DNA from 2 places in the Xylanibacillus composti genome. Region 1 is predicted to be linked to the other one. Evidence: riboswitches for the same ligand, from Rfam matches in the RefSeq annotation. Region 1 holds a riboswitch; the other holds the start of a gene.

Region 1 (15,490 bases):
ATACGCAACGTATTCAATTTTGCTTGACCCTTTTCATTATGTCACTGAACATATTACATATACAGTACTCGAATAACAAGCACTTTAAATTCTTCCCCAAACTAAACAAATTTAATCCAATACTGATAATTTAGAATCACCAACCACATTCTTAAATGGATTTCAATTTATAAATCCTATTATAAATCTAAAAAGAAGATTGAATCAATAATAGAAAAAAAATATGTTTATGACAGAATACGACAGTATGTCAATTCTCGTAGTGATATCCTAACTAGAAGATAAACAAAAGGAAAATAAGTAATGTAATCTATATTTCAAAATTTTCACTCTTTGGCTTGAAATGCTATTTTTGGTATGTTATAAATAAATTGTATGCGCATACTGAATCCATTGATTTACGGAGGGAACTAATATGGTCGCTAGAAAAAGTTTTTTAAGTGTCGTGTTGGTCTTAGCACTCTTTCTTCATCAAATAAGTATGGTATCCGCAGCAAATGTGAACGATGACTTTAAGTTCGATGTAGTTAATGAAACTGTCCAGGTTATTGAGAATGGCGAAGATGTGTTGACTATAAAAACCCAATATTATGGAGATGGCATTGAGGTCGAAGAGTTGATACGATACATGGAGCAACAAGGCAGAACTTACACTAGAGTTCAGGATGAGGGGGGATCTTCTGCATTCTCGGCAATGGCTAGTTGTAATAATTTCTCTGCCGATTTCAATTCTATACACAGAAATGAAGTTATGATAACTACTATTGGTTCTGGAACAATGTGTGTTTCACCCTTATCTTTTAGTGTTACCGCTGAAAGTGGTTCTGTAATTGGTCCTATGCCAGGTGTATCGGGGATTACAGATGCGAAGGTGAAAAATAGATTAAGAGTTAATGTGATTGGTATTGTCTATGGCGGCTCACTTTTTACGGCAACTTACGATTATAGTGGCCCTTTAGTCGAAACCATATCTGTTACGGAATTTGATGAGAGTGGAACAGCGAATGTTTGGGCTTCAAGCCAGGAACTTGGTGCTGATTACGAATACAAAAGAAATGGTGTAAGTTATTCTGGTACTCATTGGCAGTAATTCTCTTGAATGTAATTACGGTTCTGGCATGAATCTGATCTGCACTCTCTGACTCCCTGTGTTCCCCAGACTACCAGAACGTCAATGCATCACTCCACAGCATCCTTACCTGCACAATTAATGTATTTAAAACATCGTAGCAGCTTTTATAACACCCAATAGGAGCCGGGAAATCCATTGCATAAGGATTCCCGGCCCTTTTATACGCTGCGTGCACAGGGGCACACATCTTCTAGCCGTTGAAAGTCCTATAGCGATAGGAGCTAATTTCCCCATTTAGCTTGGATACTTGCGCATGGCGGAATCTGTACATAAAAGTGTATCGACGAAAGTACCTGTCATAAATATGGCGAGCCGTCCCAGGCCATACCATGAAGTGAACCTGCCGCGTCAATCAAAAAGTCCTCGCAAGAGGAAAAAGTGGAAGTCAACTTCGCGCGTGTTGGAGAGCGAGCTGAGCCCTTAGGCGAATAAGGGGACCGAGTATTGTCTGCTGATCATAATTCTAATATTGATCATTCAATTATTCTCTAAGATTACTTTGGTACGCCGCATACGGTTGTCTACTCCCTGACCTTAAACCCTGCCATCATGCTGACAGTGAAGAATGAGCCCATGCATCGAATTGGCAAGCTCCTTCAACCGAATGGCGCAGTAATTAGCTGGTGTGGATAGGTCAAAAAAAATCTTATTGTGATAAATTTTTTTCGGAGGGTATATGAAGAAATCAACTTATTCTTGCTTTGCACTTCTTTTACTATTCATTTTGTCCGCATGTTCGACTAGTCAAACAACCGAGACCTATCATGATGCGGAACATATGCCCCGTGCTTCGATTACTAATGTTTTTCTAGATTTACAAGAGAAATCAGGATGGTGGGTAGTGCCGGAAGAGGCTACATCCTTAACCATTCATGTTGAAGCCAAAAACACAGATACAGTTCTTTTTTGGCTAGTACCGACCGGGACAGAAGCTTGGGGCGAAAGGACACTCATGGGTTATGACCAAGATGCTAGTGATGGATGGTCCTTGAGATGGGATTTCGGTGATCGGAAGCTTCACAATCGTATTTATGTTCAAGCTCTAGGGATCGACGGTGTGTCGATGGACAGTCAAAGCATAAATGTAACAGCAGATGTTCCAGAATAGCTTGCCATTCCGTATATAACACGTAGCTTATTGAATGCACGCAGATGCAGGATAGGCAGTTTGCTGCTTGTGCCGTCAATCGCCTTCTAGTACTAGCTTATAAAGGTAGGAAGGGGAGACGGTCCCGAGACTTTCTGCTTATTTTTCCATATTTGGCTTCAAGCTATTTACGGACGGACGTCCGTCATAGTAGTATGGATGACAACAAACTAGAGTGAATATTCAGAAAAATCAAGTTGGCGAAGCCATACCCTGCTATCGGGTGTTTAAAAAGGAATAATGGAATTCGACAAAAGCAGTCATGGTTTACGGTAGACGGCAGACAGGTCATGAAATATAATGCAAATATAGCAAAGGATAACATATGTTCTTGTTGACAAGGCAAACCTATGGAAACATAGGGACTGCAAAGCCATGGTCTAAGGCATTTTGAACAGATGCCAGTGTAGACTGGTTACCGGGAGCTGGGGAAATCCATTCCGATCGTTTCCTAAATGCTTCGGAGTGGTTTTTTATTCACTTGTAGTACATATTTTCCTAAATATACTATTAATAACCTCATAATTCTGAGTAAGCCGATAGGAATAAATGGGGAGAGGGAGGGGCCACTTGTTCAAACGAATCATGCAAAAGCTAATAGATCAGCAGACGCTGACTTTGCAAGAAGCGGTTGATTGTATGGAGAAGATACTCAATCGAACCTGGACAGACGCTCAGATCGGCGCTTTCCTGGCTGCGCTGGCGGCGAAGGGAGAGAAGCGCGAGGAGATTCTCGGGATGCTCCATGTGATGCGGGAGAACATGGTGCGTGTGTACGTATCGGAGAATGTAGTGGATATTTGTGGCACAGGCGGGGATGGCATTGGCTCCTTCAATACCTCGACCGCGGCAGCACTGGTCGCCAGCGCAGCCGGGGCCAAGGTTGCCAAATGCGGGAACCGTTCATCGAGCAGCTCTTGCGGAAGCGCGGATTTGCTGGAAGCCGCAGGCGTGCGCATCGAACTGACGCCCGATGAGGTTGGACGATGGCTGTCAGAATGCGGATTCGCCTTCTTATTCACCCCGCAGTTTCACCCGGCACTGCGCAATCTCGCTCCATTGCGGCGCGAACTGGGGATACGCACTGCATTGAATTTGTTGGGTCCGCTGGGCAATCCGGTAAGGCCCAGACGGCAATTGCTTGGCGTATCCCATCGCGAGCTTGCACCTCTCTACGCAGAGATCTTGCTCCAGTCGGGCACCGAGCATGCCATGGTTGTACACGGCTTGGACGGTATGGATGAAATCTCTCTGAGCGCGCCAACCGAAGTGTATGAGATTCGGGCCGGTGCGCTGACAACTTCGCTGATAGAACCGGAGTCGTTGGGGCTAAGCTATGCCGCCCACGACGACATTAAGGGAGGTGATGCTTCCTATAATCGCGACATGCTTGCCGCCTTGTTCGGTGGTGAGAGAGGACCTGTGCGAGACATCGTGTGTCTGAATGCAGGCGCGGCTCTCGTCATCTCGGGAATAGCTGTTGATCTGAAAGAAGGGTTGCACATCGCAGCTGACACCATTGACTCGGGTGCGGCGAAGTCCAAGTTGGCGGAACTGGTCAACCGTTCCGGTCGAACGCCGAAAGGAGAGAAGCGTGATGTTTATGCTCGATGAGATTTTATCCCATAAGGTGCAGGAGGTGAAGGAAAAGCAAAGCCTTGTCCCTTTGAAGGAAATCAAGGAAAAAATCGCGAGTGCGCGAATGCCCCGCGATTTCTACGGCGCGCTGAAGAAGCCGGGTATTTCATTGATTGCTGAGGTGAAGCGCAAGTCCCCATCCAAAGGCGAGCTGCGGACCGACTTCGATGCGTTGTCGCTGGCACGCATGTATGCGAAGTATGGAGCGAGAGCGATCTCCGTATTGGCGGACGTGAAGTATTTCGGCGGGGGGGCGCATGTTGTGGAGCGCATCGCCAATGATTCACAGGTTCAGGTGCCGGTCATGTATAAGGAGTTTATCATCGATCCTTACCAGATTTACGAGGCGCGAGCTGTCGGCGCTGATGCGGTCCTCATGATTGTGCGGGCGATCGAACCGGACAGGCTGCCGGAGATGATCGAGACGGCGCATGATTTGGGCATGCAGGCGCTCGTGGAATGCTTTACCGCCGAGGAAGCCGAGCGTGCTGTTACGGCAGGGGCGCGGATTGTCGGGATCAATAACCGTGACCTGCAGTCCTTCGAGGTGGATTTGGCGCGTTCGGAGGACATCCGTCGTGTGCTGCCGGAAGGCGTTGTGACGGTTAGCGAGAGCGGATTGACCTGCGGTGCCGATGCGCGGAAGGCGGAGGCGTTGGGATTCGATGCGATGTTGGTAGGCGAAGCGATTCTGAAGGCGCAGGATGTCCCGGCTCGCGTGCGCGAATTTGCGTATTCGTATATGGGGACCCAAGTATAGGAGGGAAGCAGCTGGAATGGAAGGATTTTATGGGAAATACGGCGGCGCTTACGTCGCTGAAACGTTGATCGGCAATTTGGAGGAGCTGGAGCGCGAGTATCTGAAGGTGAAGGATGATCCGGATTTCAGGGCGGAGCTGGCCAAGCTGCTGAAGGATTTCGTCGGACGCCCGACCCCGCTCACACCGCTCCATGCGATAAGCGCAGAGATCGGACGGCCGAAAATATATCTGAAGCGCGAGGATTTGACGCATACAGGGGCGCACAAGATCAACAATGCGCTGGCGCAAGCGCTGCTGGCCAAGCGAATGGGCAAGCAGCGGGTCGTGGCGGAAACAGGGGCGGGCCAGCATGGGGTGGCAGTGGCGACCGCTTGCAGTCTGCTAGGGCTTGATTGCGTGATTTATATGGGAGCGGTCGATGCGGAGAGGCAAGCGCCCAACGTACAGCGCATGAAGCTGCACGGCGCCGAGCTGCATCTCGTCCATACCGGGCAGAAGACGCTGAAGGACGCGATCAGCGAAGCGATTCGCGATTGGATCACGAACGTGAATGACACGCATTATTTGCTTGGTTCGGCGGTCGGCCCCCATCCGTTCCCGAACATCGTGCATGATTTCCAGTCGGTGATCGGCTTGGAGACCAGAGAGCAAATTCTCGAGCAGGAGGGGCGCCTGCCTGACTGCATCGTCGCTTGCGTAGGAGGAGGAAGCAATGCAATCGGGATGTTCAGTCCCTTCCTGGAGGACGAGGAAGTCAGGTTGATTGGCGTGCAGGCAGCCGGGAAAGGCTTCGATACAGATAAGTATGCCGGACCGTTGATCAAGGGACGGCCGGGCATCTTCCAGGGCGCACACACTTATATTCTGCAAAACAGCGATGGGCAAATCGGCAAATCCCATTCGATTGCGCCTGGCCTGGATTACCCTGGCGTGGGGCCGCAGCACAGTTATCTGAAGGATATCGGACGCGTCGAATATACGTTTATTCAAGATCACGAAGCGCTGCATGCATTCGAGTATCTTTGTCACAAGGAAGGAATCCTGCCCGCTCTGGAATCCTCCCATGCCGTTGCCTATGCGTTGCAGGTTGCTGCAACGATGGACGAGGGACAAATTCTGGTCGTCAACTTGTCCGGGCGGGGAGACAAGGATTTGAGCCAAGCGATAGAGGCGCTGGCTCGACTGAAGGAGAAGGAGGCATCCGTTTCATGAATCGTATTCAACGCACCTTTGCCCGCTTGCGGGAGCAGGGGGAAAGCGCCCTCATTCCCTACATTCCGGTAGGCTTTCCTGCTGCAGAAACGTCCGAGAGCCTGATCCGCACCCTATGCGAGTCGGGCGCAGACTTGGTGGAGCTGGGCGTACCGTTCGGCGATCCGCTTGCCGATGGCCGCGTCATTCAGGATGCAAGCACACAGGCTTTGGCCAACGGAACGACGCTTCGCGCCTGCATCGAGATGGTGGCCAGGCTCCGTCCGTCGTATCCCGAGCTGCCTTTCATCCTGATGGGCTATTGCAATTCCTTTCTGGCCTATGGTTTGGAGCGGTTCGCTGCGGATGCGGTTGAAGCCGGTGTGGATGGGTTGATTATCCCGGACCTGCCGTCCACGATGGCGGACCCTTGGGTAGAGATCTTCCGTCCGCATGCGCTTGATCTGATCTTCTTCCTCGCACCGACGACCAGTGAGCAGCGGGCCGCCGCTACGATGAGCAAAGGCTCGGGCTTTCTGTATTGCATTTCGGTGAACGGGGTTACAGGGGAACGGGAGAAGCTGCCGCAGGAGCTGCCCGCATTCTTGAAGCAGGCACGCGCGGCGACCGATCTGCCGCTCTGTGTAGGCTTCGGCATTTCCTCAGAAGAGCATGTAAGGGAGATTAGCCGTCATGCAGATGGCGCTATCGTCGGCAGTGCGCTGATTCGCGTCATTCAACAGGCGGCGCCGGACCAGCTGGAGGGCGAAGTACGGTCATATATGCAGAGGCTGAAGAACGCGACCAAGCCGATCACTCAACGTTAAGAAGTAGACGATGCGAGGAGGGAACTAATGATTCGAGTCAAGATCTGCGGGCTGACCGATTGGACAATGACGCGGGCCGCTGTCGATGCAGGGGCGGATGCGGTCGGGTTTGTGTTCGCGGAAGGACGGCGTCAAGTTTCGCCGGAACAGGTGCGAACTATTGTCGAGCAACTGCCCCCTTACGTGACGACGGTAGGCGTATTCGTCAATGAAGGGCTGGCGCGCCTGAACGAGATTGCCGCGTATTGCCGCCTGGATTTGCTGCAATTGCACGGAACCGAGTCTCCGGACTATTGTGCGCAAGCCGCTCGTCCGGTCATCAAGACGATTGCGGTGCGCGGCCCCCAAGATGTGGAGGCGATTGACACTTATCTGTCTTGCACCCGGGGGATTCTGCTGGATGCCTACGTGGAAGGGGCTTCTGGTGGGACGGGCCGGACGTTCTCCTGGGAGTACGCCGTTCATGCAGCCAAGCGGGCCCCGATTATCCTCGCTGGCGGCCTGCATCCGGGCAATGTCGAGGAGGCCATTCGTCAGATTCGGCCATATGCAGTCGATGTCAGCAGCGGCGTGGAGACGGCAGGCGTGAAGGACCCGCAGCGGATTCAGGCATTCATCGAACGCGTTCGTCTGTGCGCTGCTGCCGAATATGCACCGCAACAGAGGGGTGGCTGACTATGCAAAAAACGCTGATCATCGGATTTGGCAGAGCAGGCCGCGGTTTGCATTGGCATTGCTTGCGCCGAGCTTATGCGGACGATGTGACGGGGCAGCTGTTCAACCAGACCGTGGGGGTGGTCGATCCGAAGGCCGATTCGCGCGACAGGGAAGAACCGAATCTGGTGTTTTTCTCCAGCCTGAACGAGGTCGCCGGGTTTGATCCGGACCACACGGTGGTGCACATCTGTACCCCTCCCGAACTGCATGAGGCTATGCTGAGCGAGGCGGCGGAGCATGGGTATACCCGCATCATCATGGAGAAGCCGCTGACCACGACCATGACGCAGCTGGACAGAATCAGGCTCATACAGGAGCGGTACGCCATCGATTTGCTTGTCGTGGCCAACTGGCTGTCGAGCACGTTGACGGAGCGGCTGCACGCCTTGATTCAATCCGGCGTATACGGACCGCTGCGTCATATCAAGGCGGAACAGGACAAACCGAGACTATCGCGGACCATTGCCAACCCGAGCCATGAGAATGCCTTTGATGTGGAGATTCCCCATCTTGCCGCACTCGCGCTGTTCCTGGGGGGGACGGAGATCGAGGTCGTTTCGGCGGAATCGGCCGACATGCGCATTGACGGGCGCATCTTCCCGCATATGGGACGGGCCCGCATGTCCATGCTGCACCACAGACGGCTGACCTCGGAGCTGCATTCCAATCTGGAGGCGCCGATTCGCAAGCGCCGGATCGAACTGTACTTCGACAGGCACCGGGTCATTGGCTATTATCCCAGCAGCCAGGACGACAGTTTTTCCTGGATGAAGACTTACGGTGCGGACGGAAGGCTGCTAGAGGAGAAGGTGATGTATGACGACACGTTGAGTGCGGTGTTCATGCAGTATTACAACTATTATGACGGACGCAGCAGCAAGCCCGTCAGCGACTTGGCCTTCAATGCGCGTGTGGTCAGTGCGATCTGCCAAGCCAAGTCACTATGCGGGTTAATGCTGGAGGAAGATTCCATACGGGAGGTGATGACATGAAGGTGCCCTTTTATACCGGCGCTGTGTCATTCAAGAGGCAGTGGCCGCTGATTGCGGCCAAGTTGGATCAAATTTTGGATCAGGGCTTGTTCACGAACGGCCCGGTTGTCAAAGAGCTGGAGAGAGCGATGGAGACCTTCACCGGAGCGAAGCACGCCATTGCCGTCGGCAATGCAACGGAGGCGCTGGTCATTATGCTCAAGGCCGCGGGCATTGGTCCCGGCGATGAAGTGATCGTGCCGAGCTTCACGTTCTTCGCCTCGGCTTCAAGCATTGTTCATGCCGGCGCGGTTCCCGTGTTCTGCGACATCGACCCAGTGACGTATATGCTGAAGCCGGATGAGCTGGAGGATAAGGTTACCGCACGCACCAAGGCGATCATGCCGGTGCACCTGTTCACCCAGATGGCAGATATGAAGGCGATCTGCGAGATTGCTGAGAAGCACGGTCTCCTGGTGCTGGAAGACAGCGCGGAGGCGATTTCCATGTTCCATGAAGGCAAGCATGCGGGAATAGTCGGCCAGGCAGGCGTGATCTCCTTCTTCCCGACGAAGACGTTGGGCGCAATCGGAGACGCCGGTCTCATCCTGACGAATCGGGACGATCTGGCTGCCCGCGCGCGCCTGCTGCGCTTGCATGGGCAGGAAGAGGATGAGCCGTACGTGCATCATCTGGTCGGGACCAACAGCCGCATGGATGATATTCAGGCTGCCGTGCTGCTGGCGCGTCTGCAGTATCTGCCAAGCGAAATTGCCAAGCGCTCGCATTGGGCCACCCTGTATGATCGGCTGCTGGCCGATCTGCCGCAGGTTCAGACGCCGCACATTCGCGTCCGCGAGGAAGCGGCCAACCCGGTCTATTATGTGTATCTGATCGAGGCGGAACAGCGCGACGAGCTGGTGGAATACTTGTCGGAGCAGGGCATCGGCACGGAAACGTATTATCCGATTCCCTTGCACTTGCAGCCTTGCTTCTCCCATCTGGGCTATGAGCCCGGCAGCATGCCGCATGCGGAGCACGCCTGCTCGCGCACAGTCGGACTGCCGATGTACCCGGACTTGCAGGAAGCGGACGTGCGCGCTGTATGCGAAGCGATTCGCAAGTTCTACGAAAGCGGGGGTGAAGGATGAAGGTTCCATTTTTCAACTATGCAGCCCGGTATAAGGAAGATCGGGAGAAGATCAAGGAGATCGTCTATCAGGTCGGGACATCCGATCAGTTCATCTTGAAGGAGCATGCGGCGGAATTGGAAGACAACATTCGAGCTTATACGGGGGCCAAGCATGCGATCGCGACGGCCAATGGAACGGCAGCCTTGACCCTCATCCTGCGCGCGATGGGCGTAGGTCCCGGCGTTGACGTGCTCACCCCGGCGTTCTCCTTCATTTCGACGGCGAGCACGATTGCCTTGCTCGGGGCGCGTCCCGTCTTCGTCGATGTCGATCCGCTGACGGGGATGATGGACCCGGCGGATCTGGAAGCGCGCGTGACCCCCAAGAGCAAGGTGGTCATCCCGACACATCTCTTCTCCGTTATGGCGGATATGGCTGCAATTAACGAGGTGGCCAAGCGCAACGGTCTGCTAGTGCTGGAGGACAGCGCGGTCATGCTGGGCGCGCGAATGCAAGGCAAGCCGGCTGGCATGCATGGCGATGCGGGGCTCTATTCGTTCTTCCCGGCGAAGCCGCTTGGCGGCATCGGAGACGGCGCCGTGATCGTCACCGACGATGACGAGCTGGGGCGTCTATGCCGGATGCTCCGCAACCACGGACAGGACGGAATTACCCGCTTCCTGCACCATTACACCGGCTACAATCACCGCATGGATGAAACGGTGGCCGCGTATTTGGTACACAAGCTGAAGCGGTTCGACAGCCTGCTGGAACGCCGCCGCCAAATCGGCATGCGGTATGATGAAGCCTTCGCTCCGCTGGCCCCGCATGTTCAAGTCGTGAAAGATGCGGCCTATGAGCGCGTCTACTATACGTATGTATTGCAGGCGGAATACCGGGATCAATTGCGGGAGTACCTGGCCGCGCGGGAGATTGAAACACAGGTGTATTACCCGAGGGCGCTTCCTCTCCAGTCGGCCTTCGCTTATTTGGGCCACAAGCCGGGGGATTTCCCGCATGCGGAGGCCATTCCCGGGAAGGCGCTGGCGTTGCCGTTGTACGCCGAGATGCCGGATGCGCATGTGGAGCATGTGATTGAGACAGTGCTGAAGTTCGAGGAAGCGGTGAAGCTCCATGCTTGAACCGCAGCACATGGTAATGTCCGGCCTCAGCGATGAAGCCGGACCGACGATTACACAGCAGATCGAGGCCCATCAGGCGTTGGGCTGGCAGGAGATGGAGCTGCGCTCGGTGGAAGGGCAGGCGCTGGCGGATTGGGAAGAGCCCCTGTTTCAGCAGGTACGCAGCCAGTTGGACTCCGCCGGGATGCGCGTGACCGCTGTCGCCTCCCGGATCGCCAATTGGGAGCGTCCGATTACAGCGCCGTTCAAGCAGGACATGGAGGAGCTGAAGCGCGTAGCCGACCGCATGCTGGAGCTTGGCGCACGATATGTGAGGATTATGTCCTACCCGAACGACGGCTTGCCGGAACTGGAATGGCGCGACCGGGCTGTGGAGCGTCTTCATCACTTGACGGAACTGGCGCACGCGGCGGGGATCGTATTGCTGCATGAGAACTGCTCCGGCTGGGGCGGGGTCTCTCCGGATCATACGCTCTACTTGCTGCGAGAGTTGAACACCCCCGCCTTTCGGCTGCTGTTCGATACGGGCAATGGCATCGCCTACAAGTATGACGCCCTGGCGTTCCTGCAGCAGGTATGGCCTTACGTGGAGCATGTGCATATCAAGGATGGGCGGCTGCTCGACGGGGAAGCGGTCTATACGCTGCCCGGAGAAGGACACGCTAGTGTTCGGGCGTGTGTGCAATGGCTGATCGAGCACGATTACCGGGGCATATGGGCTATCGAGCCGCATCTCCACTTGATTCCGCATCTGCATAAGTCCGGCGATGGGCAGGCCATGGGGCAGGCTTATGTGACCTACGGACGCTGTCTCGAGCAATTGCTGGAGGATGTACGGTGCTCCCTGAAGGAAGGGGGGGCGCAAGTTGGCTGAACAGCTGTTTACGGATGAGCATGCCGAGCTATTGCTTGCCTTGCTTCGTCTAAACACGATTTCACCTATGGAAACGGGGCGCCCCTCCGAGATTGCCCGGGCACAAGAAATGTATGCCGCATATGCGCTCGATAGGGAACGATGCGTGATCGCTGAACATGCCTCTCCTGATCCGCATGATGTCCGCTCGCCCGACGTTCCGTTGTCCGTTCGGGAATGTGCGGAACGGCTGGAGGAAGCCTTCTGGGAGAGCCAGCCTAATATGGTGCTGCGCTTTGGCCGGCAGCGTCCGCTGGAAGAGACGGTCATGTTCAATTTCCATATGGATACCGTCGATGGCGTCTTCCCCGCAAGCTTCGACGGGGAACGCTTCGTCGGCCGCGGGGCTGTGGATATGAAGGGGCCCGGGGTCGCCGTATTGGCAGGCATACAAGCGGCCTTGAAGGAACAGCCGGATCTGCTGGACAGGCTCTCGATCTTGATCCAGTGCGTATCCGGGGAAGAAGGAGGGGCAATGGGGGTCTACGGCACGAAATTGCTGGCGGAGCGCGGTTGGCTGGGGCGCTTGAATGTATTCGCCGAGCCTTCCAACGGCCTGTACTTCGACCGTTCCACTACCTCGATGACGGCCCGGATTGAAGTTAGCGGCCAGGATGCTACCGATGATGCGCCGCATCAAGGCCACAACAGCAGCCTGCTCCTCGGCTATTTGGCCCAGCAGCTGGCGAGAGACTGGCCGGAACGCTTCACGGCGGAAGGAAGCAAGATCTGTCTGGCGGGGCTCCATACAGGCCGCATGCACAACAAAGTGTATGGGAGCGGCCAATTGCTGTTCAACTTCGCCTACGCTTCGGAAGAGAGCGGACGGAATATCCGTCGTTGGCTGGACGAAGCATTCGCAGCGGCGCTTCGCGGCTTCGCGGCAGCATTCGCATCCGTTCCGGCCGCGGCGCTTACCGCACGGGAAGCCGGACAGATCTGTCGGCTCGTCTGGGTGAAGCAAGGACTCCCCGTGCTCGCGAACCGAGATGCAGACATGGAGGCGTTCCTGAGCCGCATCGGTCTGAAGCGTTGCCCGGACGAGCTTCAAGCCGAGACCTTCACCTGTGATGCGATGTGGGCGCAACGTCCCGATGTCTATACGATCGTATACGGACCGGGAAGCCTTGCCGGCAACCGTGCCCATGCAGACGGCGAGTTTATAACCAGGTCCGAGCTGGAAACGTACGCCCGCTCCATTCGCGATCTGCTGATTGCGCTGGGGAAGGAGCAGTCCAACAAACAAGAAGAGGTGATGAAGGCATGAGGGAGCATCCATCTGTACGCGTGCAGCGTGCAGACTTGCGCCGATTTGTCCAAGCAGTCTTCCAGTCTTGCGGTGTACCGGAGCCGCAGAGCCGCACTGCTGCGGAAGTGCTGTGCTACGCCGATGAAAACGGGTTCGATACGCACGGCGTCGCTAATTTGGAGCGGATCTATGTAGCGCGCCTGCAGGATGGCCGGGTTGATCCGCTGGCGGCTCCGGCCATCGTTGCGGAGACCCCGGCCACGGCCGTACTCGATGCGAACGACGGCTTGGGCCTGGTTGCGGGTGCGAGAGCTATGGAGCTTGCCATGGAGAAGGCGCGGCAGACGGGGATCGGCTGTGTGGTCGTCAGACGCAGCTCGCACTTCGGCAGCGCCGGGTACTATACCCAGCAAGCGCAGGACGCGGGCATGATCGGCATGGCAATGACCAATCTCGGCTCGCAGACGATTGCCCGGCCGCTGGGAGGCAGCGTGAACATGATCGGCACCAATCCGATCGCCGTCAGTGCGCCTGCTGGACAATTGCCGCCGTTCGTCCTCGACATGAGCACGACCGTGGTGGCTACAGGCAAGATTCGCGCTGCCCAACGCCGGGGGGAAGCCATCCCGGAAGGCTGGCTGATTGACGATGAAGGCCAGCCGGTGACGGATCCCCGCGCCTATGACGAAGGAACCGGCCATCTGCAGATGCTTGGTGGAGCCTTGGAGACGGGGGGAGCGAAGGGATACGGTCTGGGCTTGATGGTCGATATTTTCTGCGGGATTTTGTCAGGCGCCAATGTCGGTCCTGATCCCATGCTGCTTCGGCCGGAGGGGCAGCAGCAGGCGAAGGAAGACCAAAATATCGGTCACTTCTTCTTAGCCCTGCATGTAGAAGCGTTCTGCCCGCAAGCTGAATTCCGGACACGCATGGACAGCATGCTTCAGACGCTGCTGAATTGCCCGGCAGCCGCACCGGCCACACAGGTCGTATACCCGGGTTATCTGGAAGCCATGGGGAGGCGGGACGGTAATCAGGTCCAACTCGATGGAGCGGTATTTGAGCAGTTGGCTTCGCTTGCCAAGCGACTGGGGCTCAACGAATTGCCAATGACAAGGGAGGTTGTGCAGTCATGACCCTTCGTGTGGGAATGATCGGGATGGGAGTTATTTCGAAATATTATGTGCATGCCATGCAGAACCGGCCGGATACGCCGGAGCTGGCCGCTGTGTGCGATTTGAACGAGGAGCGAATGAAGCCGTTCGCTGAATCGGGGACGCCTTGCTTTACAGATTATCACGAGCTGCTTCGCCAGGCCGATATCGATGCGGTGATCGTCAATGTTCCGAATGACAAGCATTACGCTATCTGCATGGATGCCTTGCTGGCAGGCAAGCATGTGTGCTGCGAGAAACCGATGACGCTGACTTTGCGGGAAGCGGGGGAACTGGTTGCCCTCTCGCGGAAGACGGGCATTACCCTATTTACCGCATTCCATCGCCGTTACAATATGCATTTCGTGCAAGCGTTGGAAGCTGTGACTTCTCATGACGAAATCGTCTCTGTTCGGGCCAGCTATCTGGAGAAGATCGAAGAGCATGCCGGGGAAGACAAGTGGTACCTGCAGCCTGAACGATGCGGTGGCGGTTGCGTTGCGGACAACGGGCCGAACGTCTTCGATACATTGGCCTACTTCCTAGGGCATCTGACCGTCCGCTCAGCCGATATTGTCCGCAACGAGCGGAACGTCGATCTCGAAGCGCGCATCCGGCTGGAATCCGATACAGGCATCCCCGCAGAGGTGCATCTCGATTGGAATTATCCCTACGGGGAGAAGAAAGACGTGCATATTGTGTTGAAGGACGGCCGTGAGATCGCGATTGACATGCTGGCCGGGTTCACGGCATTCAAGTCGTCGCTGTATCACGAATACGAGGCGATCCTTCATGATTTCGCGGCGAATATCGCAATGGGCGGCTGTCACGGCGAAGACGGCTATGACGCGGTTCGTCTCGTGCATGATACGTACAGGGCGGAAGCGGTTAGCGCATGAGTCCGGCAGTGAAACGAACCGTGGAAGCTCGCTTCGTCAAGCTGCTCTTCCACAAGCAAGAACACCGGGGGATGCGGCTGATCGAGCACGAGACGCGCTGTGTGCGCAGCGGGGAAATCCACGAGATTGTGACCACCACCCACCGGGAGGCGGGAAGCGGCGATCCAATCGATCGGGTCGGATTTCTGGGATTTGCCGAGATGTGTTGCGGCGGCATCATCGAACGGGGAGACCCGGTAGAGATCGCCGGGCAAGTGATTGGCACGGTGCTGGGCTTTGACGAATGTCATTATCCGAACCACTATAACATTCTGATCGCGGTCGAAGAGACGCTGACTGCCGATGATTTGGGCCTGACGGTAGAAGCAGGGATTCGCTTCGGGGCACAAGAATCAGGATAGGCAGCGGCGAAGAGGATGCTTGTAAGCAAGTTGAGGAAGCCAAGAAGGAGGGAAATGATGATCCAGACAATACCCATGTCCCGTGAAGCAGAACAAAAGCTGACCGGCGTGAAGGTGATGGGCGCGGTGTTGCAGCTGGAGCCGGTTCCGGACAAGCTGCGTGCGTTGTCCTTCGAAGAGGAATGGAAGAGCCTTCATGAGAGGTGGCGCGGCAA
Region 2 (15,490 bases), on a different contig from region 1:
AGCTTCTCCCGATCCTCAAACAGGTCCAGTTGATACACATCATCGGCGGAAAGTCCAGTGAGCGTAATATGCAAATGGGTAATGGGCATGCGTCTCCAATATTTTGCAAATAACGAGTATGCAGCCGCACCGACTTCATGTTCCAAGTAAGTTGGCCGAAACAACGTCACTTGCCTGCCGAAACTTGACGATCTGTATCCGTCTGTTTCAGCGGCTGCCACGCTTATAACCCGTCCCATATATCCGTATCGACGTGCGCGGCGGCAAACTTCGATCACGAGTTCGAGCATAAGGGGCTCGATATCTTCCATCGTCCTGTACTTCCCCCATCTCAGAGCTCTCCCATTATTAATCACCTTGATTTGCTTGCGCATGCCTGCGATAACCGGACTCGGATCAATTCCGTTAGCAGTTTGCCAATAATACTCCGCCTGGATGTCGCTCTGCTTCCCCATTTCGTAACGCATGCGTCTCTTGAATTCTCCAAGATCCAGTCGGGCGATATCACCAATTGTAAGAAGCCCCATGTGCGCGAAGTGGCGAGTCATGCGGCTAGCCACCATAAACATCTGATGGATTGGCAAAGGCCAAAGGTCAGACTCGATATTATCTTTCGAAAGCGTATATACGCCTCCGGGGACTTTCTTTGCGAAATTGTCCGTGGCCATTTTGGCGAGGATTTTGGTGGGACCTATCCCAACGCGCGTCCATATACCCGTTGAAAGTTGAACCCGCGCTTGAATTTGGCGAGCAATCTCATCGGCGGAACCGCCGAATAACGACAAAGACCCTGTCACGTCAAGAAACTGTTCATCAACTGAATACGGCTCAACTTGATCTGTAAAGGATTCATATATTTCCGTCATAAATAAAGAGACGGAAATATACGTCTGCATCCGCGGGCGGATAACGACCAATTCCGGACACTTAGCCAGCGCCTCTCCGACGCGTTCAGCCGTTGTAACTCCCTGCGACTTGGCTGCCGGACATGCAGCGAGAATAATCCCGCTTTTACGCGCCGGATCTCCGACAGCAACCGGTTTATCGCGATATTCAGGATGCGCTGCCTTCTCTATAGATGCGTAAAAACTAAGCCCATCGACCAACATGATGACTCGCTCCTTCATATCGAACCTCCGATCAGCTTTGGACGATCTTCAGGGTACGGGGTTCAACAGACTTCCAGCCAATGATTTCGTTCTTTTTTACCTGAAGTTGCTTTTTTGCAATCATATAGGCGGACCTCCAATTCGGAACATTTGTTCTTGTATAGTGTATACAGAATACCGAACATATATTCTTATTTCAAGGGGGATTTTTTGGCAATATGCAAGGCTGAAAAAAGGTATAGGGTGTAGCAGCAGCATCGGATAGTTAACATCAAATTCGATTCCGCTGAAGCAGCTGACGACCCAAAAAAAGTTAGTTCCTAGGTCCTATGATGATAGTCGCAGAAAAAGAAGGTTTTTGACGATTTTTGGCGAATACGTGTAAGGAATGATGAAGATGACGTCATACCAGCGATAAGGGCAAACCGCGCGAAAGCACGGGACGCAAAGCTACGGACCTAAAGCATCGCCATGCTATGGTCGCCGGGCCGCCGAACGGGTATCAGTTGCAAGGCTTGCATCTCCTGCAGCCTCCTCTTACTCGACTTCAGCTATGCTCCCCGTGCTTTGTACCTGTAGCCGCCTTGTTGCCATGATTTACACGGAGGATCCCTATGCAGTCAGCAACGTTACCGGCTAACAGCAACATCAAGCGAGTGGTGTATGGAGCGCTCCTCGCGTGTTCCATAACGCTTACCTTATTCCCCGGCAAATGGTTTCTAGGCATCGATTTATTTGCCGGCAGCCTGTTCTTAATCCTGCTTGTCGGTCGCTACCAGGCAAGGGCCGCATTCGCCGGAGCACTGGCCACCTATTCCGTGGCCTCGATCACAGGCGCTCTCGACTGGGTTCCCGCTTTGATCCACACTGCCCACATTGCCTGGCTTTGCTGGTATATACGCAAGCAGCCGCAAGGGTTGATCTTAGGCAGCGCGCTGTATTGGATCGCTGCCGGAGGACCGCTGCTGGCCGCCTATTATGTTTGGCAGAATGGCCGGTTCGATCAGGTTGGCATCATTCTGCTGCAGATCGAATGGATCGTCGCGCTGATATGCGTGCTGTTGGCTGATATTTGTTTGGCCTACGTGCCCCTTGGCCGCAAATCCTCCAAACAGAAGGCCGGTGTTTCCGGTTACTATTTTTCCCGGATGATGATTCATCTGACGCTGGCTGTTCTCCTGATTCCCTATATGATCTACGTCACCTATACCGGGTACCGGGGAGAAGCCGCTATCTCCCAATCGATCAAAGGCCATTTCCACTCGCAGATGCAGAGTGCGCGCTCCTATCTCGATACGATATCTGCCGAAGCGATCACATCTTTGCAGCTGCATAGCCGACTGGAGTCGACCATGATCAGCAAATGGCTGGAGGAGATCGCCAGCGAGACCGATTCGGAATTCGTTATTCTTACCGCAGACAATCGCATATTGGCTGCCAGCTCGTCTGACTTCCCGCAAGCGGGCGAACCATTCTTGTGGCAAGCGGGCAGCGAGCGGATCGTCCAGCAGGAGACGTACTGGCAGTGGCTGCCCCGGGGCGCATTTCCCCATGAGCTGGAACGCTATCTCCATGCTTACTTGATCCAGGAAGCGATTCAGCCGTCGAAACGCCTGAAGTTCGTCCTGATCGCACCCTATGCTCCTTACATTAAGGAGCATCTCGCCAGCTTGGAAGCGAAATTAAGCCTTCTGCTAAACTTCAGCCTGCTCATCCTGCTGCTCAACCTGCTGTTCCAGCGTGTGTTCTTCCAGCCGCTTTCCCGGCTGGCGGCTGCTACGACCGGTATCCCGAGCCGATTGCAAAACGGCACGTCTATCGAGTGGAAGAAGAGCGGCATGGTTGAAATCGATTCCCTGGTCCATAATTTCCAGGCCGTGTCGGCAGAGCTAAGGGAAATGTTCGATCATGCCCATCGGCTTGCCTACTATGATTCACTGACCGGACTGAAGAATCGGCCGAGCATGCAGAAGGAGCTGGAGAAGATGTTCCAGAGCCGGAAGCCTTCAGAGCAAATAGCGGTCATCTTCTTCGATCTGGACCGATTCAAGCAGGTAAACGATTCTCTGGGCCACGCCCTGGGCGATCAGCTGCTGCAGGTCGTTGCCAAACGGCTGTCCGCGATGCAAAGCGAACGTGTCCGTCTGTTTCGCCTGAGCGGAGACGAATTCGTCATGGTAGTGGAAGGCCAGGAGGAGATCACGCCGGAAGCCGCCGCCGAATCGATACTGAAGCTGATTCGCCAACCCATCAGCATTGAGCCCCATGAGCTGCGCGTTACGTCCAGCGTAGGCATCGCGCTCTACCCGGAGCACGGACAGACCGCCGATGAGCTGATGAGGCAGGCCGATTCAGCCATGTATTCAGCCAAGGAAAGCGGCGGAGACAGCTATGCGCTGTACACGGACTCGCTGAAAGCGCAAATCACCGATCGGCTCTGGCTGGAGAATCACCTGCGCAGCGCGCTGGAAAACCAGGAGTTCGTCCTGCACTATCAGCCGATTGTAGATGCGGGGACTGGCAGCATACGCGGAATGGAGGCGCTGATTCGCTGGCATCATCCGGAGCGAGGCATGATATCGCCTGCCCGCTTCATCCCGATAGCTGAGCAGACCGGCATTATCATTCCGATCGGTGAATGGGTGCTGCGCGAAGCCTGCCGGCAGAACAAAGCCTGGCAGAATGAAGGATTGGAAAACCTGCATGTGGCGGTGAATCTGTCTGCCAGACAATTCCACTCGCCTCATCTGATCAGGAATATCTGTGACATTCTCAACGAGACAGGCATGGAACCGCAGTACCTGGAACTTGAAATTACAGAAGGCTTTATCATCCACAATACCGAGTACGTCAGACAAGTGCTGCGCGAATTGGAGGCGATGGGCGTCTCGGTATCCATAGACGACTTCGGCACCGGTTACTCATCCTTGTCCCAGCTGCAGCAATTCCCGGTGCATGCGGTGAAGATCGACCGCTCCTTCGTTCGCAATATTGGCGAGAATACGCATAACCGTTCCATCGTGCGCGCCATTATTGAGCTGGCTCACGGCATGGGTCTGAAGGTTGTAGCCGAAGGCATCGAGTCAGAGGACGAACGGGATTTCCTCATCCAGCACCGCTGCGACAGGATGCAGGGATACTTGCTTGGGCGTCCGTGTGATGCCGAGCAATTCGGACAGCTGCTGCGCCGGCTTCAGAAGGAATCAAAACGAAGGCAGATTAGGGGGGACTAGCATGAGGCTTTGGTTTCAAGGGATCATCGCAGGCTTGCTTATGCTCTTGGCGGGATGCGGCGGTATTTCCCCAGGCCATGAGCAGGCCGTACCTAAGCCCGGGCATGGCGACCTTCCATCACAAGCGACACTTCACGCAACAGAAGCTTCGGACAAGCTCGAAATCTGGTCCTATTACGACCTGGGGGAGAGGAACCGCGCCAAGATTCGCGAGCTGCTGCCAGACTTGGATATATCCTTCCAGGTCGCCTCCTATTATCAGGCCATCGACCTGTACAAGAAGGCGCTGACCCGCGATGAAGTACCGGATATCTTCATCCTCGAGACCGCTTGGTTAGGCAGCTTCAATGATTCGCTAGCCTTCGAAGACCTGGCGGCCTCTCCCTATGAAGCCGAATCACTGCTCGAGCCATATCCCGAATCGATTCTGGCGCCTTTTCGCACCTTGGACGGAGCCGGGTTGATTGCTCTGCCATTCGATATGAATCCCGCCGTCACCTATTATCGCTATGACGTGATGCAAGAAGCCGGACTTCCGGCCGAACCGGAAGCGTTGGCCCGATTCATGGAGGAGCCTGACAATTGGCTGCATATCGCCCAAACGCTGAAACAGCGCAATCAATGGAGCATTGCCTGGGGAAGCGATCCATTAGATATTTTCAGCAAAAATACGTCTTTCTTCGATAGCGAGCTGTCCTTTGCGCACAATAATGAACAAATTGCGCGGGCGATCGAACTGGGGCGGGCGATTGAAAATCAAAAGCTGGCTTCCATGAGCAACATCTTTGACAAGAACAACAATTCCATTCAAAGTGAAGACACTGTCATGTTCCATACCGGCTACTGGTATCGCTACATGCTGGAGGAGCTGGCTCCCGAGCAAAGCGGCAACTGGCGCATAACGAGGCTGCCGTTCAACGCATACGGCTGGTCGGGCAGTTCAGCCGTAGCGATTGCGGCCAAATCCGCGAACAAGGATGCTGCCTGGCAAGCAGCCGAATGGCTGGCAACCGGCTACAGCCGCTATATCGAGGAGCTTCTGCACGCAGATGCCGGCAGCCCGAACGCCTATTTCGGCGGACAGAAGCTGGAGCCGCTTGTCCGAGAGCTCATCCTGCGCATGCCGGCCTATACCTTTACGCCTCTGGATGAGAAGGCCAATCGGATCTGGCGGGAGGTTTGGACTGAGGAAAAGGACGACTCTTCGCTCACAGCCCAAGAGGTGGCCAGCCTCATGGAGCAGCGGGTTATGGAGGAGCTGGCTCCCCAAATCGAAGTGCTTCAGCACTACTTGCAGGAGAGCCGAAAAGCCAACTAATGTGCCGCGCTGACCTGAAACGCAGATCCACATCGGGGCAGCCGCTCTCCTTCACAGCAGAGGGGACAGCAGCCTGGCTACCATTTCCCTTCCTCTCGCCAACCGCGGACGATGACGAAACGCTTCCAGCGTTACCTGCTTGCTGTCCCGCAAATCCTGAGCAAAATCCTCCGCCAAGCGCCGGATCGACTCGCCATGGAACAATACAGCATTCAGTTCAAAGTTGCTGAAAAAGCTGCGCAAGTCCAGATTCGCTGTCCCTACGGAAGCCAGCATATCGTCGACAACCATCGTTTTGGCGTGGACAAACCCTTTTTGATATTGGTAAAAGCGAACACCGGCCTCCATCAGCTCCTCCAGATAAGAGAGCGAAGCCCAATGCACGAGCTTCGAATCCGGCGTTCCCGGAATAATGATCCGCACATCCGCTCCGCTGGCTGCAGCAACCTTGAGCGCCATCCCGATGCTGGCATCCGGAATGAAATAAGGCGTGGTCAAATAAACCTTCTCCCTGGCAGCGCATATAGCGGCGAAATACATCTCCAGTATGGCATCCCAATGCTTGTCCGGACCGCTGGTAATAATCTGCACCTCCTCCTCGCCTGTCCCGGCATAAGGGGGTACATAAACATCGCCGCTTACCGTTTCGCCACTGACGAAAAACCAATCGGTCAAGAACGTGTCCTGCAGCGTGTGCACGGCCTCGCCTATAATCCGCAGATGGGTATCACGCCAAAATCCGAGCTTCGCGTCTGCCCCCAAATGCTCGTCGCCAATGTTAATCCCGCCGACAAAGCCGACTCTCCCGTCGACAACTACAATCTTTCGATGGTTCCGATAGTTCATCCGCTTATCGAAAAAAGCCAGCGAAGGCGGCAAAAATATTTCTGCATTCGCGCCCGCACGCCGCAAGCTGAGCAGATAATCAGAGGGCAGGTGATAGCTGCCCACTCCGTCTACGATTACACGCACCTCAACGCCTTCCCGAGACTTGCGCTCCAGTACGTCGCGAAACGTTCGGCCTATGATGTCATCGCGAACGATATAGCTTTCCACATGAATATGATGCTGCGCCTGCTCCATCGCTTGCAGCATGGCCGCATAGGTCTTTTCCGCATTCGTCAGCACCGTCGTTTCGTTGCGGCAAGTGATCGGCGCCTCCGGAAAGCTGTCCAGCAGGCGAAACAAACGGGGTTCCTTCCGCAAAAATTCACTTCGCATGGATGCCGCGCTCTCGGGCTCCTGCGTGTATACTCTCTCTTTCTTCTCATCCAAATTCAGCGCTTGTTTCTCCTTCTTGCGCACAAGCTTGCGCTTCTTGTATTCCTGCGCCAGAAAATAATACATAACAAATCCGATTAGAGGAAAAATAAACAAGATAATCAGCCAGGCCACTGCCTTGGAAGGACGCCGGTATTCCAGAAGCACGATCGTTACGATCTGAAACAAATAGATGCACAAAATCGAAGTCAACCAGACCAACAATCTTCCTCCTTTTTTATGCAACAGGCATGGTCTCTATCAGCATGCCCGCTGGTCTATACAGCCAAACCTTTTTTGCACGCATACCCAATCTTCGGGAGGGATTCAAACCTCATGACCTACAAATGGTTTGGACGCAGCAAACTGCAGAAGAAAACTGAAAAAACGCAGGTTGAGCGGCTGGAGCGCGCAAACGAGCGATTTGTCGCCGATATGGACGATAGGAAGATTGAACATTCCCTCGCGGAAATCAAGGATCACTTGCAAGAGCTCTTTTCCGAATGCTCGGATATTGTCATCCGCCCGTTTCGCTTGACCGATGAGACTGAGGCGATCATGCTGTTCGTCGATGGTCTGGTCCATACAGAGACCGTCAACGATACGATGCGGTTCATCATGAACAGCGATCTGGCGCGCGTGGAGAACGACATGCTTGCGCAAGCCGACATTCCTGTCTCGCAAATTCAATCTGTCGATACCTACAAGGATGCGCTGCTTTCTGTGCTGAGCGGCGATACGGCCCTGTTCTTTGACGGAGAAGAACGGGCGATCCTGCTCGGCATCCGCGGTCCCGACACCCGCTCCATCTCCGAGCCGGAGACGGAGGCCGCCATTCGCGGCCCGCGCGAGGGATTCATTGAAAATATGCGCACGAACACGTCCATGCTGCGCCGAAAGCTGCGCACCCCCGACTTGAAAATCAAGTCCATGACGATCGGCAAGCGCTCCAATACCAATATCGGCATTGCTTATTTGAAGTCTATAGCGGATCCGGACATGGTGAAGGAAGTGACCGGCCGGCTGGAAAAAATCGATGTCGACGGAATCTTCGAAACTGGCTATATCGAAGAATGGATTCAGGATCATTCCTATTCGCCGTTTCCGCAGGTGCAGTATACCGAAAGGCCCGACACTGTGGCGGCCAACCTGCTCGAAGGGCGTGTCGCAATTATCGTGGACGGCACACCGTTCGTGCTGCTGGTGCCGGTCACCTTCTGGATGATGGTGCAGGCGAGCGAGGACTATTATGAACGAGTGCCGGTCGGGTACTTCATCCGCTGGCTGAGGTACATCTTTTTGTTCATTGCTCTACTGACACCGGCCTTTTACGTGGCCGTGACCACCTTTCACCAGGCTATGATTCCGACAACCTTGCTGCTCAGCATCGCGGCTGCACGCGAATCCATCCCGTTCCCGGCCGTAGTCGAAGCGTTGATTATGGAGGTCACGTTCGAGGCGCTGCGCGAGGCGGGCATCCGCCTGCCCAAGACCGTAGGACAGGCTGTCAGCATTCTGGGCGCGCTCGTCATTGGCCAGGCTGCTGTTCAAGCCGGTATTGTATCCGCTCCTATGGTCATTGTCGTTTCCATCACCGGCATCGCCTCCTTTACACTGCCCAAGTTCAACCTCGCCATCACCATACGCATGCTGCGCTTTCCATTCATTTTTGCCGCTTCGCTGTTCGGCGTCTTCGGCATGATTTTGTGCGGCATGCTTCTCCTCGGCCACATGGTGTCGCTGCGCTCCTTCGGGGTCCCCTTTATGGCGCCAGTTGCACCGCTGATCCCGGGGGATTTGCGCGACGTGCTGCTGCGCAAGCCGCTGTGGCTGATCCGTCGCAGACCGTTGATGCTGCCTGTGCAGAACCGCCTGCGGCAAGGCCCGGAGCTGCCCGAGGAAATCCGCCAGCAGGGCGGACAGCGAGGCGGGCGCATCTCGCATGACGAACAGGAGAGAGACTCATGAAACATAGAGCCATCCGCACCCTGATCGTGCTGCTCCTGACAGCAGTGCTTTTGACCGGTTGCTGGGACCGCATAGAGATCAACGATATTGCCATCGTCATGATGACCGCTCTCGACGCCGCGCCCGGAGGCAAATTCCGCGAATGCATAGAAGTGGCGCTGACCGGCCAGCTGGGCGGGCCTTCCGGCGGCGGCGGCGGTACCGGAGGCGACAAAGTTTACTACACCAACAGCGCAGTAGGCCAAACCGTGCGCGATGCGTCCGGGGCGCTGCAGCAGAGCATGTCGCGCCAGCTGTTTTTCGCCCACAGACGCGTGCTGCTTGTCGGGGAAGAGCTGGCCAGACGCGGTCTGGCCGACTTGTTCGACGTCGTCGTACGCATTCCGGAAAACCGGATGTCAGCTTATATTGTGATAACCCAAGGAAGCGCGTGTGAAGTGATGAGTGCTGATACGAAGCTGGAGCGATTTACCGGCGAGGCCATCCGGGAGATCATCACCATGCAAAGCGCCATCCCCTCGGACATTAAGGATGCTACGCTCGCTTTAGCCTCCGACGGGAAGGATGCCGTGCTGCCATACCTGGATCTTCGCGAAATTCAAGATCCGAACCTGGACGCGCAAGAGGCGGCCTTCCAGGGCTTTGCCTTCTTCCGCAATGACCGAATGGCAGGAACGCTGAAGCAAGACAAAGCGCTCGGCTTGTTATGGCTCATGAATTCAGTGAATCCGTACAGCGAGACCATTCCCTTTCATAAAGGCCATGTGTCGTTAGAGATTCAAAATGGCAAAAGCGACATCAAACCCAGCCTTCGCAACGGGAGGGTGCATGTTTCAATCGACGCCAAGTTGCAGGCCCAGGTATTGGAGAACCTGTCCGAGGCCAGTCTGGACGATCCTGATGGATTGGATAGGCTAGCCCGGGCGCTGGAGGAGCGAATCGAATCCAATATGCGCGCCGCCTTGAAGGATTTGCAAAAGCACGGCTCGGACGCGCTCGGAACAGGTACAATGGTGTATCGCCATTTTCCAAGCCTTTGGCTGGACCACTATAAGGACGACTGGAACGAGAAATTTGCGCAAATTCCTTTTGATATCCAGGTAAACGCCACCATCAGCAAACTCGGCATGATCTCGGACAATGTTACGAAAAAGGAGGTTTCGCCTTGAACCCGTTGTTTATGCTGCTTGTGCCCCTCTTATTCCTTGGAGCAGCGCTGTGGGGATTCGGGAAGCTCAAGGAAGCCGGCCGGGGGGAGCGCCTGCTCGCCGGAGCGATCCTCGGGGTTTCCTTGTTCCTCTACTTATGCGCCGTCTTGGACTATGAGCCCTGGATGCCGAACGATCTGTATAAAAGGCTTGCTATATGGTTTCAACACAGCTATATCGAGGAATCCTGAGTCCGCCGGATAAGGAGGGAACGCTAATGCGAACCGAACGAATTTCAATCCGCCAGTTTGCCTGGATGGTGACTGTCCTGCTCGTCGGCACCAGCTTGTTCACGCTGACCCGACAGCTGCCGCGCATCGCCTCCCAGGATGCCTGGCTGTCCTATATCCTGCCTGCCATTTATGCATTTGCTGTAGCAGCGCTATTCTCCATGCTGGCTGCTCGTTATCCCGGAAAAAATATCTTTGAGATCGCTAGGGAAGCTGCCGGCCGCTGGGCGGGCGGGGCGCTGAACGGACTGCTCATCGCGCATTTCCTGTTGATTGCGATCCGTGATCTGAAGCTTATAGCCTTCTTTTCCCAATCTACTCTGCTCGGGGCCACCCCGATTGAAATCATCCTGTTCTTGCTGGTTCTGGCTACTGTATACTACGCCAGCTTGTCTATAGAAGACCATGCCCGTGTTATAGAGCTGATCTTTCCCTTCATGGTCCTATTTACGCTTATTACCCCCTTTCTGTTGACCGGGGATATGAACCTTTCGAGACTGGAGCCTTTTTTGGTCGTACACCCAGGCAGACTGGGGATGTCCAGCCTGATTCAGGCAGCCTCGTTCGGCGACCTCCTGATCATGGGCGCTTTTTTACATACGCTTGCCCGCGCTTCAGCCATTCACGTTGCCCTGCGCAAAGGGATTCTAATCAGCACAATTCTGCTTACCGCCATCTTGCTTCTGATCATCAATGTGCTCGGGGAAGACCTTGCGTCGGATTTGACTTACCCGGCTTTTACTATGATCGAGCAGCTGCAGCTGACGGATTTTTTGGATCGGCTGGAAATTTTCATCCTGTTCGTGTGGGTACCGTTTGCCACTATGAAATCTGTTCTGACCTTCGCCGCCATCTTATACGGTTTGTCCAGCTTTTTCGGTCATCGGAGCATGAACCGGTTCCACATACCGCTCGGATTGCTCCTGTTGTTCGCCAGCTACTTCTCCTTCGATTCTGTCATCGATGTGTTCGCTTTCAGCATGCTGCCTAACGTGCTGAATCAAGCTGCGGTTCAGATCGTCCTATTCGGCATCCTGCTGCTGGCCGTACTGTTCCGACGAACCGCCGGCAGCAGCAATGACACTGATCATGCTTCCCCCGGCCTGGTTCGAACGACGGCGCTGCTGCTGGCAGCCGCGGCCATCCTCCTCCCGGCGCTGTTCTTGGCCAAAACCCATGCCTGGGTGGGGGATGCCTGCGCATTAGGTTATGTCTGTTTGCTGCTGCTCGCGTTCGCAAGCAGCTACAGTGAAGTGCGCGAAGTGAAAAAAATCGAATAAAAATCGCACAGCAGGAAGGTTTTTCCCGTCTTGTGACGAATATTGTTTGTTGCGAGTATCTCGCATTCAGGAGAAATCTCTGACGATAAACGGTTGTGAATGCACAGGAGGAAGCATGAAGAAGAAGCGGAGCCATACCCTCACATTTGTCATGGTGCCCGAAGCTGATCAGCAGAGCCGCCAGTTTCGCATACCGAAGCTTGTGCTTTGGTCCGTTCCGGCAACGATTCTCGGGCTGATTGCCTTGGTCATCTTGCAAGTTCATTACTATCAATTAACCAGACAATATAATGCAGAGCTTACCGAGCTGCTAGCCCTGAAAGAGTCAGAGCTGCAGATGGTAGCGGCCGACAAGGACCGCCAAATCCAACACCTGCACAATAACGTGATCGAGGTGTCCCGACAAGCCGAGCAAGTCCAACATAAAGTACAGCAATTAAGAGAATTGGAAAATGAATTGAGAGGCATAGCCAACCCGGATCAACCTGCAGAGACCAGCCAAGCTGCATCGAAAAATCCGCCCGTCACGATCGCATCGGCGTTCTCCACTCTTTCCCACGGCATTTCCGGACTGCAGCCGCAGCTTGGCTTGCGGCAAGCAGACAGCCAGAATGGGATCGGAGGGCAGGACCATCCGCTGGACGATGCCGATATGCTGGCTATCCTTGATGAAACGGGACATTCTTTCGAGTCGTTGAGCGAGGAGCTGGATGACTTGTCGATCAGCCTGAAGGACGCGAAGGAAAAGGTGGAGGCGTATCAGCATTTGCAGCGCATTACGCCCTCCATCTGGCCGACGGCTTACCGCAAGGTCACTTCTACCTTCGGCACGCGCAAGGACCCATTCACTGGCAGATGGAGCTTTCATTCCGGCATAGACATTGCAGGCTCTCACGGCTCTTCCGTCTACACTACAGCAGATGGGGTCGTTACCCATGCAGGATACAGCCGGTCGGAAGGATATAATGTCATCATCAATCATTCGAACGGCATCAAAACCCATTACATGCATTTAAGCAAAATTACGGTCGAGCAAGGGGAAAGCGTAGAGAAGGGCGATATCATCGGACAGATGGGCTCAACGGGACGAAGTACGGGGACACACCTTCACTACGAGGTCATTGTCAACGGACAATCTGTAGACCCCAAGCCGTACATGAAGAGCTCGCGGGAGGATTAATGCCTATGTCAATGCTGGGACGCAAGAAACCGGACGAAGGCAAGCTGGACACACTCATAGGCCAAGGCACAGAAATAGAAGGCGTGCTGCGCAGCACCGGCAGCATTCGGATCGAAGGCACTTTTAGCGGCAAGCTCGAGACACAGGGAGACATCACAATTGGCGAGCAAGCGCTGGCCAAATCCGACATGCAGGCGCGCCACGTTTGGATCGCGGGACAGGTGATCGGCAATGTCCAGACATCCGGCACCCTCTCGATCCTGCAAGGCGGCTCGCTGCGCGGCGATGTTTCCTGCCATGCTTTGGTTATAGAAGAAGGCGCCTTCTTCGAAGGCAAGAGCCATATGCTTCAGGAGGCCGCAGCAACCAAGGAACAGAAAGCGAAGACGCAGTAATGCTTAAGCAAACATCAACGGAGCTGCCTCACACTCAGGAGAGATGATCGATGAGTGGGAGACAGCTCCGTTCTGCGTTATACAAAACCTTGCAGAGCGTGGAACTTTCGCAAGTACGTTCAGTTCCTCGCTGCCGGGCTTTCTTTATGACGCGACATCCCGCTTCGTGAAGACTAGCCAGGACAAGAGATTGAAGACGATAAAGTACAAGGCCAGCATCGTGATCGAGAAGCCCATCGTCATCCCTTCCACGATCGGGCGATTTTCCAGATGCTGCGTCAAATCGGTATTGGCGAACAACAGGTACTTGGCCCAGTCGAAGAACATGGCCAGATTAATCGTGACCAAGTATCCCATAAGCAGCGCTACGATGGAAAACGCGATCGCAAGCGCGCTGCTGCGGAATACCGACGAGATCATGAACGCCATCGTCACGATCATAATCAGTTCCACGGTTGACAACGCGTAGGCTTTCAGTACATGCCCGAACAAGCTTACTTCCTTCACGCCGTCACCTGCTCCATTGATAATCAGAAGCGGCTGGCCAAAACCGCTGAAGCCATACAGGACGCCGTTCAGCGCGATTGAGAAGACGAGCAGGGCCACCAGCAAAAACAAGGCGTACAGGAAGGAAGCCAAATATTTCGACAGCAGAATCTTCGCGCGGGATGCAGGCCGGATCAAGAGCATCTTGATCGTCCCCCAAGTGAATTCAGACGCAACGATATCCCCGGCGACAATGACGGTCATGATGGTCACCAGCATGATAAAACCGGTCGAATCCAATACGCCGCCCCACATGGTTGCGTTGACCGGCGGAATATCATGCTCCAGCGCGTACTCGATTTTCATGAGCTCATGCTGGAGCTGTTCTCTTGCCGCAGGCGGCACATTGTCAATATCCTGGCTTAAATATTGGCGATCGCGCTCGTAGCGTTCCCGCCAATCATAGTCCGACAATTCATTGGTGAAAAAAAACATCATCAACACGACAAACGCATAGAGGCCAAGAACGATGCCAAGCATGATCCAGGTACGCGGACGCCGGTAAATCTTCATATTCTCATTGCGAATCAGATTAAGCAATCTGGTCACCCCCCGTCATTTCCAGGAAAACGTCCTCGAGCGATTTCGTTGTCGCCTGAATGCTGTACACTTGAATGCCCGCTGCTACCAATTGCGCATTCAGCTTCGGAATGTCCTCCCGCTTCAAGGCAACCTCCAGTTTCCCGCTTCTCACCGCAGCGGACTCGTCGAAGGACCTGGCTACTTCCAGCGCTTGCTCGGACGGCTCCGCCTCGAGCTGCACAACAGCAGCTGAGCCTTCCAGCTGATCGCCCTTGACTGTACGCACATCGATCAACCGGCCATTCTGAATAATCGCGACCTTATCGCACATCAGTTCCATTTCGGACAGCAAGTGACTGGAGACCACCACCGCGATGTTCTCCTCGCGCGACAGCTTGCGCAAGTAGTCGCGAAGCTCTCGTATGCCCGCCGGATCAAGACCGTTCGTCGGCTCGTCCAGAATGAGCAGGGAAGGCCGGTGAAGCAGCGCTTGCGCTACCCCCAGACGCTGCCGCATGCCGAGCGAGTAAGTCTTCACCTTCTCGTGGATTCGGTTCGACAAGCCGACCAGGGAAACGACTTCATCGATTCGCTCACGGGCAATGCCTTCCCGCATCCGCGCATAGTGCAGAAGATTTTGATAGCCGCTCAGAAATTTATACATCTCCGGGTTTTCGACTATGGCGCCTACATGCCGGATCGCTTTCTCGAAATCCTTGGCGATGCTGGCTCCCTCAATCATAATTTCGCCCTCCGTAATGGACATCAGCCCGACCATCATGCGAATGGTCGTTGTTTTGCCCGCGCCATTGGGCCCAAGAAATCCGAACACTTCCCCCCTGGGCACGTCAAAGGACAGTTTATCGATAATCGTCTTTCCTCCGATTTTTTTGCTGACGTTGCGGAGCTGTACAATCGGTGTACCCGATTCGTTCATTCTTACATCCTCCTCATGAATTTGAGTTATATATTATCAGCCGCCCGTCGGAGCTGTCTACATGAGCCTGGTCACATTTTTGGAATATGACTGATTTCACTATGCCTGTCTGTACGCTTCAGGTACAATGAAGCTATGTCGCTATCCTGAACGGATTGGAGGCTCTTGTCTATGAATGAGCCCAAGCAATGGCACTGGGTGGATTGGGTGCTGTTCTGTATCTATACCATGTGGATGAGTGTGGGACTCTTTTATTTATTCTTGGCGCCCGAGTCCTTGCATAACCCTCCCGCTTTGCAAACAG

Evidence for each region. Region 1 has a riboswitch for cyclic di-GMP ahead of trpD (anthranilate phosphoribosyltransferase). Riboswitches for the same ligand answer to the same signal wherever they lie in the genome.
Region 2: another riboswitch for cyclic di-GMP. It lies ahead of XYCOK13_RS10065 (putative bifunctional diguanylate cyclase/phosphodiesterase); the one in region 1 lies ahead of trpD (anthranilate phosphoribosyltransferase).

Annotation. Positions count from the first base shown of each region.
Region 1 covers NZ_BOVK01000012.1:1,398-16,887, forward strand. Annotated here, with positions in the region: gene XYCOK13_RS04295 (hypothetical protein) at 416-1,090, shown strand; gene XYCOK13_RS04300 (hypothetical protein) at 1,809-2,240, shown strand; cyclic di-GMP riboswitch class I at 2,611-2,702, shown strand; gene trpD (anthranilate phosphoribosyltransferase) at 2,850-3,893, shown strand; gene trpC (indole-3-glycerol phosphate synthase TrpC) at 3,877-4,677, shown strand; gene trpB (tryptophan synthase subunit beta) at 4,694-5,890, shown strand; gene trpA (tryptophan synthase subunit alpha) at 5,887-6,696, shown strand; gene XYCOK13_RS04325 (phosphoribosylanthranilate isomerase) at 6,724-7,371, shown strand; gene XYCOK13_RS04330 (Gfo/Idh/MocA family protein) at 7,374-8,405, shown strand; gene XYCOK13_RS04335 (DegT/DnrJ/EryC1/StrS family aminotransferase) at 8,402-9,535, shown strand; gene XYCOK13_RS04340 (DegT/DnrJ/EryC1/StrS family aminotransferase) at 9,532-10,659, shown strand; gene XYCOK13_RS04345 (sugar phosphate isomerase/epimerase family protein) at 10,652-11,533, shown strand; gene XYCOK13_RS04350 (M20/M25/M40 family metallo-hydrolase) at 11,526-12,839, shown strand; gene XYCOK13_RS04355 (Ldh family oxidoreductase) at 12,836-13,957, shown strand; gene XYCOK13_RS04360 (Gfo/Idh/MocA family protein) at 13,954-14,874, shown strand; gene XYCOK13_RS04365 (DUF6917 domain-containing protein) at 14,871-15,275, shown strand; gene XYCOK13_RS04370 (B3/B4 domain-containing protein) at 15,333-15,490, shown strand, end outside.
Region 2 covers NZ_BOVK01000025.1:47,100-62,589, forward strand. Annotated here, with positions in the region: gene XYCOK13_RS10060 (DNA polymerase IV) at 1-1,127, opposite strand, end outside; cyclic di-GMP riboswitch class I at 1,519-1,605, shown strand; gene XYCOK13_RS10065 (putative bifunctional diguanylate cyclase/phosphodiesterase) at 1,724-4,342, shown strand; gene XYCOK13_RS10070 (ABC transporter substrate-binding protein) at 4,344-5,660, shown strand; gene cls (cardiolipin synthase) at 5,712-7,142, opposite strand; gene XYCOK13_RS10080 (spore germination protein) at 7,257-8,888, shown strand; gene XYCOK13_RS10085 (Ger(x)C family spore germination protein) at 8,885-10,057, shown strand; gene XYCOK13_RS10090 (hypothetical protein) at 10,054-10,287, shown strand; gene XYCOK13_RS10095 (GerAB/ArcD/ProY family transporter) at 10,314-11,606, shown strand; gene XYCOK13_RS10100 (M23 family metallopeptidase) at 11,722-12,786, shown strand; gene XYCOK13_RS10105 (bactofilin family protein) at 12,792-13,181, shown strand; gene XYCOK13_RS10110 (ABC transporter permease) at 13,326-14,267, opposite strand; gene XYCOK13_RS10115 (ABC transporter ATP-binding protein) at 14,260-15,186, opposite strand; gene XYCOK13_RS10120 (sensor histidine kinase) at 15,358-15,490, shown strand, end outside.